Regions from separate parts of the Rahnella sp. BIGb0236 genome, predicted to be linked through region 2. Evidence: predicted binding sites of a transcription regulator. Region 2 holds the regulator's gene; the other holds the start of a gene.

Region 1 (5,920 bases), on a different contig from region 2:
CTGACGTTTGGCAATCGCACTGGGTGAAAAATCGGGATACTGCTCGATAGTACCGATGTACACGTCGGGATAATGCATACGCTCTCCGCTGCTGAAATGTCACTGATACCAGCATAACCTGCATTGGACAGCGGGAGTAGAAGGAATCCCTGCGCACAGAGGGTGTGCGCAGGCTTCTCAGCAAATCAGAACGTTTCCCAGTTATCCTGACTGGTTTTGCCTTGTACCGGCGGGGCGAGAGTCGGGCGGCGCAGGGCGGCGGAGGCTGGCGCATTCAGCGTGTTGCCGTTGTCGGCCAGACGGAATACCGAGACCGCCTGCGTCAGCGTCGCGGCCTGATCTTCCAGAGAATCGGCGGCAGCAGAGGATTGCTCGACCAGCGCGGCGTTTTGCTGCGTGGTGCTGTCCATTTCGACAATCGCCTGTGAAATCTGGCTGATGCCACGGCTTTGCTCGTCGGATGCAGACGCGATTTCCCCCATGATATCGCGCACATGCGAGACGGACTTCACGATGTCCTGCATGGTACGGCCAGTGTTTTCCACCAGCTTCGCGCCGGTGTTAACGCGCTCCACCGACTCGGCAATCAGCCCTTCGATCTCTTTTGCGGCCTGCGCACTGCGCTGGGCCAGTGTCCGCACTTCAGAAGCGACGACGGAGAATCCGCGTCCCTGTTCTCCGGCACGCGCGGCTTCCACCGCGGCGTTCAGCGCCAGAATGTTGGTCTGGAAGGCGATGCCGTTGATGACCGAGGTAATTTCGGCGATACGTTTTGAACTGCCGGAAATCTGCTGCATGGTATCGACCACCTCGCCGACCTGCTTGCCGCCGAGCGTGGCGGTGCCGGACGCTTCGCTGGCCAGTTTGCTGGCGTGATGAGCGTTATCGGCATTCTGTTTCACCGTCGCGCTTAACTCTTCCATGCTGGCGGCGGTTTCTTCAACGGCCGCAGCCTGCTGTTCGGTGCGTGAGGAGAGGTCAGTATTCCCGGCGGCGATTTCGGCTGCCGCGTGGGAAACCTGCGAAACGCCGGAGCGGATTTCATAAATCATGGTACTGAGATTCTGACTCATCGCGGAAACCGCATTCATCAGCATACCCAGCTCATCGCGACGGGTGGTCGGATGCGCAACGGTCAGATCGCCTTGTGCAATCGCCTCCGCCGTTTTCAGCGTATCACGCAGTGGCTGGGCAATCTGGCGGGTGATACGCCAGGCAATAATGATCCCCACCAGCATCACGATCAGCGTAATCACCATCATGATCATCTGCGCATTGCTGATGTCTTTATGGGTGTTAGCCAGTTCGTTTTGGAAGATTTTCGCCACCAGCGTGTTCATCTCTGTGGCTTTCACCGACAGCAGTTGCGAGTTCTTCTGCTCATCTTCATAGGCGGGCATATAAGCGACAACGTGGCTTTTATAGGTCGCGAGCGCCGACATCAGCGGAGCCAGCGTCGCCTGCTGGTTCGGCAGTAACAGGGCATTCAGTTTTTGAGCGTTGGCCTGTGTGTCGTCAATGGACTTCAGCAGTTTGGCTTCGGATTCTTTGTTGATGCTCAGCAACAGGCCACGCACGTTGTAACGCACGCTGATCAGCTTCTGAATCACTTCGGCCAGTGACAGGCGAATGGAAGGCTCAGCATCTTCCACGCGCAACTGATCCTGCAAACGCGTTACCACGGCTTCGGTTTCGGAAAGATTCCAGCTGGCCCGCACTGCATCTTTGCGATCGACCGCTTTTTTAAATGCGGCCTGCGCCTGCTGATATTCATGAATTTTTACCGGCACCTGATCAAGATTCGCCTGACTGGCGGCATCCCATTCCAGTTTGTCTTTGGATTGAGCGATCAGCTGCGACAGTTCGGTAATTTTGTCCTGATTCTGTTTGAGATACGCCGGGTCATAATTAAGCTGATACAGCGTCCGGCTGAGACGGGCATCGTTGAGTAACGCATTCATCTGATTACTGAAATCGACTTTTTCAGCACGCTGGCTGATGTCGTTAAATTTAATCATTCCCGCCGCAGTGATGATGGCGGCGATGATCAGCACCAGTCCGAAACCCAGACCCAGTTTGGTACCGACCTTAAGATTATTCATCCACTGCGAAAGACCCGATCCGTTGCTCATAATCATTCTCCGTCAAACATCCCTTTTAAATAGACATGCGGTTTTGTGACGCCTTTGTGAACAATCTATCGGTAGGCTGTTTCATAAACTTTATAGGATGTGTGGCGTATTTTTGATTAATGCGAGCGGGGTCTGAAAATGATGAAAATCGGGAGGATAATTCTCTGTATAACAGTGATCAGGCGAACAAATTCAGGACATAAAAAAGGCGGGTCACCGACCCGCCATACGCGAAAACATCTTGCCCGTTACGGGCGGCAGCGCGAAATTACTTCGCTTCAGCCAGACGTTTTGCTGCTTCGTCCCAGTTTACAACGGCCCAGAAGGCTTTGATGTAGTCAGGGCGTTTGTTCTGATATTTCAGGTAGTAAGCGTGTTCCCACACATCCAGACCCAGCAGCGGGTAACCGGAAGCACCAGAAATCGCTTCGCCCATCAGCGGGCTGTCCTGGTTAGCGGTAGAAACAACGGCCAGTTTGCCATCTTTCAGTACCAGCCATGCCCAGCCTGAACCGAAACGGGTTGCAGCTGCTTTCTCAAACGCTTCTTTGAAAGCGTCAACGCTGCCGAAATCGCGTTCAATCGCAGATTTCAGTTCGCCCTGCAGGGTGGTGCCGGTTTTCAGGCCTTTCCAGAACAGGCTGTGGTTAGCGTGGCCGCCTGCGTTGTTACGCAGAACAACTTTCTTGTCTGCAGGAACCTGATCCAGTTTGGTGATCAGTTCTTCAACCGGCAGTGCAGCCAGTTCCGGCAGGCTTTCCAGCGCAGCGTTCGCGTTGTTCACGTAAGTCTGGTGGTGTTTAGTGTGATGGATTTCCATCGTTTCTTTGTCGAAATGCGGTTCGAGTGCGTCGTATGCGTAAGGCAGTGATGGCAGTGAATAACTCATGTTCATCGTCTCCATAGTGTAGGGCGGCACTTTCATTGTGAGCACCGCGTAATCAGTCGGATCATTATAGTTAATTAAATGATATTGAAAATGATTATCTATGCTCCACGCTTTCTGCCATGCCCTGTAAGCCTCTGTTATACGGGGCTTAGAACCAGATAATCACAAACAATCCTAAATTGTCTAAAGGCACGCGGTGCTTAGCCGGTCAGCGCAACCGCTGCGGATGCGTATACACCGTTGCCCGTCCCGGTTTGCTGAAACCGACCAGCGTCAGGTTACATTTTTCGGCAACGTCTACCGCGAGCGTGGTGGCGGCGGAGACGGCGAACAAAATTTCGATGCCGCACATCGCGGCTTTCTGCACCATTTCATAGCTGGCGCGGCTCGAGACCAGCGCGGCGCCGGCTTTCCAGTCGTGTTGTTTTGCCCGCACACCCAGCATTTTATCCAGCGCCACGTGACGGCCCACGTCTTCGCAGCCGCCAGTCAGTTCACCTTCCGGCGTGATCCACGCGGCGGCGTGCGTGCAGCCGGTGAGCTGGCCGATTTCCTGCACGGATTTCAGCTGATGCAGTGCCTTATCCAGATTCGCCAGTTCAAAAATCTGGGTGAACGGCAGCGGCGCGAGCGGGCGGAACAGATCACCTAACTGCTCGATACCGCAGACGCCGCAACCGGTGCGGCCAGCCATGGCGCGGCGGCGCTCTTTCAGCCCGGCGAAACGGCGGCTCGACAGCTCGATATTAACTTCAATCCCGTTACAGTTTGGTGTCACTTCCATCCCGTAAATATCACTGGCGGATTCAATAATCCCTTCTGACAGCGAAAAGCCCAGCGCAAAGGCTTGCAGATCCTTCGGGGACGCCATCATTACCACATGCGAAATCCCGTTATAGACCAGCGCAACGGGGACTTCCTGAGCAATCCAGTCATCTTCAGGCTCATTGAGATGAGCGCGCTGCATCACCGGTTTTTGGCTCGCTCCGATGATCTGAGTCACTTTTTTGTCATCTTTTTCGCCCAGTTCTTTTACTTGATGGACATCCATTGGCAATAACCTTATAAACATTCCGGCTACATAAGCCGTACAAACTGTCAGGACTTTAGGCCTTAATTTTACCGCTTCCGGGTTTGTTCGTGAAAGCGGCAATTTGAAAAGCAATGTGTTAACAAATGATGGGAAGGAGTCTTTCATGCAAGTCAGCAGAAGACAATTATTCAAAATATGTGCTGGCGGTATGGCCGGCACCACAGCGGCATTATTAGGATTCACTCCGACAATGGCGCTGGCGGAAACCCGCCAATACAAACTGCTTCGCTCCCGTGAAACCCGCAACAACTGCACGTACTGTTCCGTCGGGTGCGGCATGCTGATTTACAGCCAGGGCGACGGCGCGAAAAACGTCACTGAAAATATCTTCCACGTAGAGGGTGACGCCGATCATCCGGTCAGTCGTGGCTCGTTGTGCCCGAAAGGCGCAGGCGTGCTGGATTACATCCACAGTGAAGGCCGTCTGAGATATCCGGAATACCGCGCGCCCGGCTCTGACAAATGGCAGCGTATCTCCTGGGATGAGGCGATTTCCCGTATCGCCCGCCTGATGAAAGATGACCGCGACGCCAATTTCGTCGAGAAAAATGAAAACAACGTCACCGTAAACCGCTGGCTGACCACCGGCATGCTGTGCTCGTCGGCGGCCAGCAACGAAACCGGTCTGCTGGATCAGAAATTTACCCGCGCACTGGGCATGGTGGCGATCGACTGTCAGGCGCGGCTGTGTCACGGCCCGACCGTGGCGGCACTGGCCCCGACCTTTGGTCGCGGCGCGATGACCAACAACTGGGTCGATATTAAAAACGCCAACGTCATTTTAATTATGGGCGGAAATGCGGCAGAAGCGCATCCGGTCGGATTCAAATGGGTGATTGAGGCCAAAACCAAAAATAACGCCAAAGTCATCGTCGTCGATCCGCGCTTTAACCGCAGCGCCGCCGTGGCCGATATCTATGCGCCCATCCGCGCCGGTTCGGACACCGCCTTCCTGCTCGGCATGATCAACTATCTGATCACCCACAATAAAATTCAGACTGAATACGTCCGGGAATACACCAACGCCAGCCTGCTGGTGCGTGAAGACTACGAATTTAATGACGGATTGTTCAGCGGTTTCGATGCGGCGAAAAAATCCTACAACAAAGAAAGCTGGCACTATCAGCTCGATGAAAAAGGCTTCGCGAAACAGGATAAAACCTTACAGGACCCGCGCTGTGTGTGGAATCTGCTGAAAGAGCATGTTTCCCGTTACACGCCGGAACTGGTTGAGCGCCTGTGCGGCACCTCGAAAGAAGATTTTCTGCTGATAAGCTCGATTCTGGCGGAAACCTGCGCGCGCGATAAAACCTCGACCATCCTCTATGCGCTGGGCTGGACGCACCACACCGGCGGCGCGCAAATCATCCGCTGTGCGGCGATGATCCAGTTGCTGCTCGGCAACATCGGGATGCCGGGCGGCGGCGTCAATGCACTGCGCGGTCACTCCAATATTCAGGGTTACACCGACCTCGGTTTGCTGTCGCTGAACCTGCCGGGCTATATGCCGTTGCCATCGGAAAAACAGACGAATTTCGCCGATTATCTGCAACAGATCACGCCGGCACCGCTGGTGGACGGGCAGGTCAATTTCTGGAAAAACACGCCGAATTTCTTCGTCAGTATGATGAAAAGCTTCTGGGGCGATCACGCCACGGCGGAAAACGACTGGGGCTTTGACTGGCTGCCAAAATGGGATAAAAGCTACGACGTGCTGCAACAGGCCGAGCTGATGACCGAAGGCAAACTGAACGGGTATATCGTGCAGGGCTTCAACCCGCTGGCGGCTTTCCCGGACAAAAACAA
Region 2 (5,920 bases):
TCGCCCGCACGCGCGGCTTCGACCGCGGCGTTCAGCGCCAGAATGTTGGTCTGGAAAGCGATGCTGTTAATGACCGACGTGATTTCGGCAATTTTCTTCGAGCTGCCGGAGATGTCTTTCATGGTGCTGACCACATCCGCGACGATATTCCCGCCGCGCTGCGCGGTACCGGAGGCTTCAATCACCAGCTGGCTGGCGTGATGCGCGTTATCGGCATTGTGTTTCACGGTAGCGGTCAGTTCTTCCATGCTGGCGGCGGTTTCTTCCAGCGCCGAGGCCTGTTCTTCTGTACGGGAAGACAGATCGTTGTTACCGGCTGAAATCTCTGACGCGCCCTGATAAATGTGGTTGGTACAGTTACGGATGGTTTGGACGGTATTCACCAGACTCAGCTGCATTAAGTTCAGCAACGGGATCAGCTTACCGGCACAGTTTTTACCGAACTCTTCCAGATAATGCGTCAGGTCGCCGCTGGCGATCACCGCGAAATGGTCGCGGATTTGATCCAGTGGTCTCACCAGCGCCATCACCAGATAACGGTCGGTCAGGAGTAAAATCACCAGCCCGATACCAAACGCCGTCAGCAAAATCACTTTGCCGATGGAGGTCAGATGGGTCGATTGACGTTGCGCCGCATCGAAATCAACGGCGATCTGGCCGCTGACGTTTTCCATGGACGCGCCAAAGCTGCGGCTCAGCGCAGGGACGGTTGAATTGGCGAGCTGGTTATAAGTCCCGATATCCTTGCTGCTCGCGGCGGCAAATAACGGCGTGACGCCCTGGGTGATCAGGTTGTCCCAGTTAGTGCTCAGTTCCTGAACGGCGGCTTCTTCCAGACCTGGATGCGGCGCTGTTTTAAAACTGGCCAGCGCCTGCGTCAGTCCGTCGAGGGATTGTTTCGCGGTATCAAAAATTTCCGGCCCTTTTGATGGGTCGGCCTGAAGCTGTGCGACGGCGCGGCTCAGGCGCGTCACGGTACGAAAATACTGATCATTACCTTTGTTGATCAGCGCCATATTGTTGACCAGCTCGGTACTGTTTTTGGTATTTTGCGTCAGCGTGTCAAGTGAGGAGACGGTGTAAAGGGAAACACCGGCCCACATGACGCAGAAGATGCCAAGAATCGTTAATAATGCGGCCCTGATGGTGATATTTTTTAAAAACTGCACGATATGCCTCTCTCGAAACAGGACTGTTTCTGGTCTGAGGATTGACGGGGATGCGGAGAATCAAGACAGGTAACCAGCAGGCAAGTGCCCCAGGACATGTTTGAACACCTCTCCGGGCATCGATTTCTTTATTATGTTGAGATTGCTCTCGCATCATCTATCGGCGGGATGTGCTCGAAATTTAGTATTGTGTCGACTTATTTCTCAACTTTGCTTTTAACCTCAATAAGTTTGAGGTTTATTGGCGGTTTTGGAAAACACACAAAGGCGATAACACTTTAAAATATTGCCCGATAAACTTATTTCCCAGTCAAGAAGGCGGCCGGAAGCATATTCTCCGCCTCGCGAGTTTGCTATCATCTGCATTATTATTGCCTGCGATGCAGGGCACTTCATTTAGAACAAGAGGTTAGGTAATCTTATGGCCGTTGTAGGTATCTTCTTTGGATCCGATACAGGTAACACCGAAAACATCGCAAAAATGATCCAGAAGCAATTGGGTAAAGATGTTGCAGAGGTGCATGACATTGCGAAGAGCAGCAAAGAGGATCTGGAAAAATTCGATATTTTGCTGATCGGCATTCCAACCTGGTATTACGGTGAAGCGCAGTGTGACTGGGACGACTTTTTCCCAACGCTGGAAGAGATAGATTTCGAAGGTAAGTTGGTCGCGCTGTTTGGTTGTGGCGATCAGGAAGACTATGCCGAATATTTCTGCGATGCACTGGGTACCGTGCGCGACATCATTGAGCCACGCGGCGCGGTGATTGTCGGTCACTGGCCAACCGAAGGTTACCACTTCGAAGCATCCAAAGGCCTGGCAGACGATAAGCACTTCATTGGGCTGGCAATTGACGAAGACCGTCAGCCAGAACTGACCAACGAACGTGTTGATGCCTGGGTAAAACAGATCACAGAAGAACTCAGCCTTTCTGAAATTATTGGCTAAAAACCCTGTTGGCCCTGAGGATTTATTCTACAATTGAAGGGCCAAACTATTACTGAAATTAACAATTTAACTGCTACAAAATTGTAACTTTCAGTCGTATCAAGGTACACTGAGTTCATCTGTTTTTTCTATCGATCAAGTCGTTGCATTCCAAATGTGACCGGCACTTTGTGATCTTTATTAACAGGCTGTCGTTGACGAGAATTGGCACATTTGCGTTAAACGAAGAGACTATACGAATAATTTTGTGCCGCCGATGCCACAGGCTGCATGCCTCAACTTGATTAGCACATAGTAACAGGACTGAATCCGCATGACTGACAACAACACCGCACTGAAGAAAGCCGGCTTAAAAGTCACGCTTCCGCGCCTCAAAATCCTGGAAGTGCTGCAAGCGCCGGAAGGTCATCACGTTAGTGCGGAAGATCTTTACAAGCAACTGATTGATATGGGTGAAGAAATTGGCCTGGCGACGGTTTACCGCGTTCTGAACCAGTTTGACGACGCCGGTATTGTCACCCGTCATAACTTCGAAGGCGGCAAGTCCGTATTCGAACTGACCCAGCAACATCACCATGACCACCTGATCTGTCTGGATTGTGGCCGTGTGATTGAATTCCGTGACGAATATATTGAAGGTCGTCAGCGTGAGATTGCTAAGAAACATGGCATCAAACTGACCAACCACAGTCTGTATTTGTACGGCCACTGTGAAGCAGGCGACTGCCGTGAAGATGACTCTTTGCATAACGATAAACCTGCGCTGTAATCTGCACGGGCTTTGACTAAATTAACCGCTGAAAAGCGGTTTTTTTATGTCTGCAATCTGGCAGAGGGCAGAGGCAAAAAACCCCGGCAAGCCGGGGTTTTGATTTCTGCATCCGTGTTCTGGTGTTGAGTTACTTTTCCGGTGCGTTATTCGCTCTGATTTCCTGCCAGATTTTCCCGCAATCGGCGGCAAAGGCCTGACCGTTTCCGGTTTTACGGGCGGTAAGGCAGCGCTGATAATCCACCACGCGCACTGTCTCCTGTTCTGCAAATTGCTGGTGTGCTTTTTCCTGTTTCAGCTTGTTGAGCATCACCTGACAGGATGCCAGTTTGTCCGCATCGCCTTCCGCCGTATTAATACAGGTCCGGTAATCTTCCCGCGTTTTGGAGATTTCTGCCTGATCAGCGGTAGGTGCACAACCGGCCAGAAGCACGGACGACATCACAATCATCAGTAATTTATTCATCGACATAACGACCTCAGAAAATAGTGAATGGAGCGATGACAATGAATTTCACGTCTTTTTCATCCTGGAATATGTTGCCGTACCCGCCACTCCAGCTCGGAAGATCAGAGTGGTTGTCGTATTGGGTGTAATGCAGTTTGAACAGCGTCCCTTTGGCGCGCCCTTCCTGAATGGTATACAGCGCATCCAGACTCCAGGCGCTTTCTTTCAGGCGCTGGCTCTGATCGTAGGCCGCATTGGTGCTCGGTTTGGCATCCCACGCATAGACGTACGAACCACCGACCGCGAAGCCCGGCAGATCCCATTTCGCCAGATCATAAAGCACGCCGGCATACACGGCTTTCTCACCGTTGGCGTTGAAGTCAGAACGGTTATCCCACCACACGTCAAGACGACCGTTTGAAGAGGAATAGGTCGGGGTCATACGTTGCAGGAAGTAACCCTGATTCCCTTCGGCCTTCACCATCGTCCCTTCCAGACGCCAGTTAAACTGACCGGTGGTATAGCCGAAAGTCAGCGCCTGCAGCCATGCCAGTCCGTCATACAGACTGTTCGGATCATTCTTGTCACTGATGCGATCTTCTGCACCATAGAACTGATAGCTGGTGGTCAGCGGATTGCCCATCAGATCAATTTTGTAAGAGGCCTTGGCAAAGTACTGGTCAACATAACTTTCAGCCTGACCAAATGCGCCTTCCAGCACGAAATCATTTTTAAAATCGTATTTCGCCCCGACCGAGTGAAGATAAGAAACGCCGGTCTTTTTGTCATTCTGGCGGAAATCATCCATTTCCAGATGCCACGGGGATTTGTATTCGTCGGTCCACATGTAGGAGAAGCTCAACTCACCCGGATCACCGAAATCATGTTTATATCCGGCTTCCGCACCGCGATAGGTTCCCGGCATAAAGCTCCAGTGTGGCGCGATCAGCGTTTGTCCGGTGGGCTGAATGTAACCCGCATGTCCCCAGAATCCGCCGTATTTGAATTTACCGGCGGCCTTATACAGGCTGATGCCGCTTTTATCGCCGGAATAATCTTCGTCGTACGCGCGGTTGCTGTTGGAGAAGGCGATTTCGTTGGGGTGTCCGCTCTCGCTGCTTTCGGCCATTTCAATTGCCGTGAAAGCGGCGATATCAATACCAAACATGTCCCAGGCATAGCCGGAAGAAAAGTCGAGGTTCAGGTTAGCGGTAGAATGGGAAAGGTTGGTTGTATAGTCTTTGTAGCTGTCACTCGCCGGATCCATGTCCTTGCGGTCACGTTGACGCTGCCAGTAATACACGCCGCCGGTCAGCGTTGAATCATCAATAAAACCTGCCGCGTTGGCATCTTCAGCGAACATCATTCCGCCACCCAGTAAGGTGCCGGCCAGGGAATATATCGCAGGTTTCAGGTAAGCCGATCCCCTGCCCCTGTTACGGTGCTTGTGCATAGAGATTCCTCATGTTGACTAAAAAAACGAGCAAAACCCAAACGGGTATAAAAAGCGGCCGCCAGAGGCGTAACCGTATAAAACAGGTTTAGAATATTTTTCGCGACGCGAATTATCAATGAGTAATTCATCATTGATCGCCGAAATATGACAAAGTGCACATAAAGATGAAAAAGTGTTACAGAGGGTCTCAGGAAAGAATTAAAGCAGTGGATTAACTGAATAAATAACTAAAACAAGCAATTAAATAAAATAACCCTACAGTTTAAACGTTTCAGCAATACAACAGCTCGCGCTACATCGTTTAAAAAGCAAGCATAGGAAATACATTAATTCGCGACGAGAAACAAAACCCATTACGATTATCACAGGCAAAAAAAAACGCAGCCGGAGCTGCGTTTTATCATCTGACACTGAAGGCTTACACGACGGGTTTGCTTTCCCAGGTATCACGCAGGCCAACGGTACGGTTAAACACCAGATGTTCAGCGCTTGAGTAGCGGCTGTCGGCGCAGAAGTAACCTTCACGCTCGAACTGCAGGCTGATTTCAGCCTGTGCAGCCACCAGTGATGGCTCCACGAAACCGTGGGAAATCACCAGAGATTCCGGGTTGATGGTGGTCAGGAAATCTTCTGCCTGACCCGGGTTGGCGACGCTGAACAGACGGTCATACAGGCGGAACTCCGCCGGTTTGCCTTCTGACGCCGAAACCCAGTGGATCACGCCTTTCACCTTGCGGCCATCGGCAGGATCTTTGCTCAGTGTATCGATATCGTAAGAACAGAAGATCGTGGTGATATTGCCTTCTGCATCTTTCTCGATACGTTCTGCTTTGATCACATACGCATTGCGCAGACGCACTTCTTTGCCGAGCACCAGACGCTTGTATTGCTTGTTCGCTTCTTCGCGGAAATCTGCCTGATCGATATAAATCTCACGGGTAAATGGCACTTCGCGGGTGCCCATTTCCGGTTTGCTCGGGTGGTTCGGCATTTTCACCCTCTGCACGTCATCACCGGTAAAGTTTTCAATGATCACTTTAACCGGATTGATCACCGCCATGGCGCGCGGTGCGTTTTCGTTCAGATCGTCACGGATACAGGATTCCAGCGCCATCATTTCGACGTTGTT

The links. The regulator Fur, encoded in region 2, represses iron uptake genes when iron is present. The targets are predictions, from matches to a motif close to ATAATAATGAGAACNACTATCAA.
Region 1: the regulator Fur is predicted to act here: its motif matches at 3,100-3,122, upstream of sodA (superoxide dismutase [Mn]).

Annotation. Positions count from the first base shown of each region.
Region 1 is NZ_SOAO01000004.1:95,160-101,079, forward strand. It holds gene yiiM (6-hydroxyaminopurine reductase) at 1-78, opposite strand, end outside; gene EDF78_RS10160 (methyl-accepting chemotaxis protein) at 186-2,132, opposite strand; gene sodA (superoxide dismutase [Mn]) at 2,401-3,021, opposite strand; gene fdhD (formate dehydrogenase accessory sulfurtransferase FdhD) at 3,230-4,072, opposite strand; gene fdnG (formate dehydrogenase-N subunit alpha) at 4,218-5,920, shown strand, end outside.
Region 2 is NZ_SOAO01000002.1:368,513-374,432, forward strand. It holds gene EDF78_RS05215 (methyl-accepting chemotaxis protein) at 1-1,169, opposite strand, end outside; gene fldA (flavodoxin FldA) at 1,591-2,118, shown strand; gene fur (ferric iron uptake transcriptional regulator) at 2,432-2,887, shown strand; gene chiQ (ChiQ/YbfN family lipoprotein) at 3,018-3,353, opposite strand; gene EDF78_RS05235 (OprD family outer membrane porin) at 3,367-4,788, opposite strand; gene glnS (glutamine--tRNA ligase) at 5,210-5,920, opposite strand, start outside.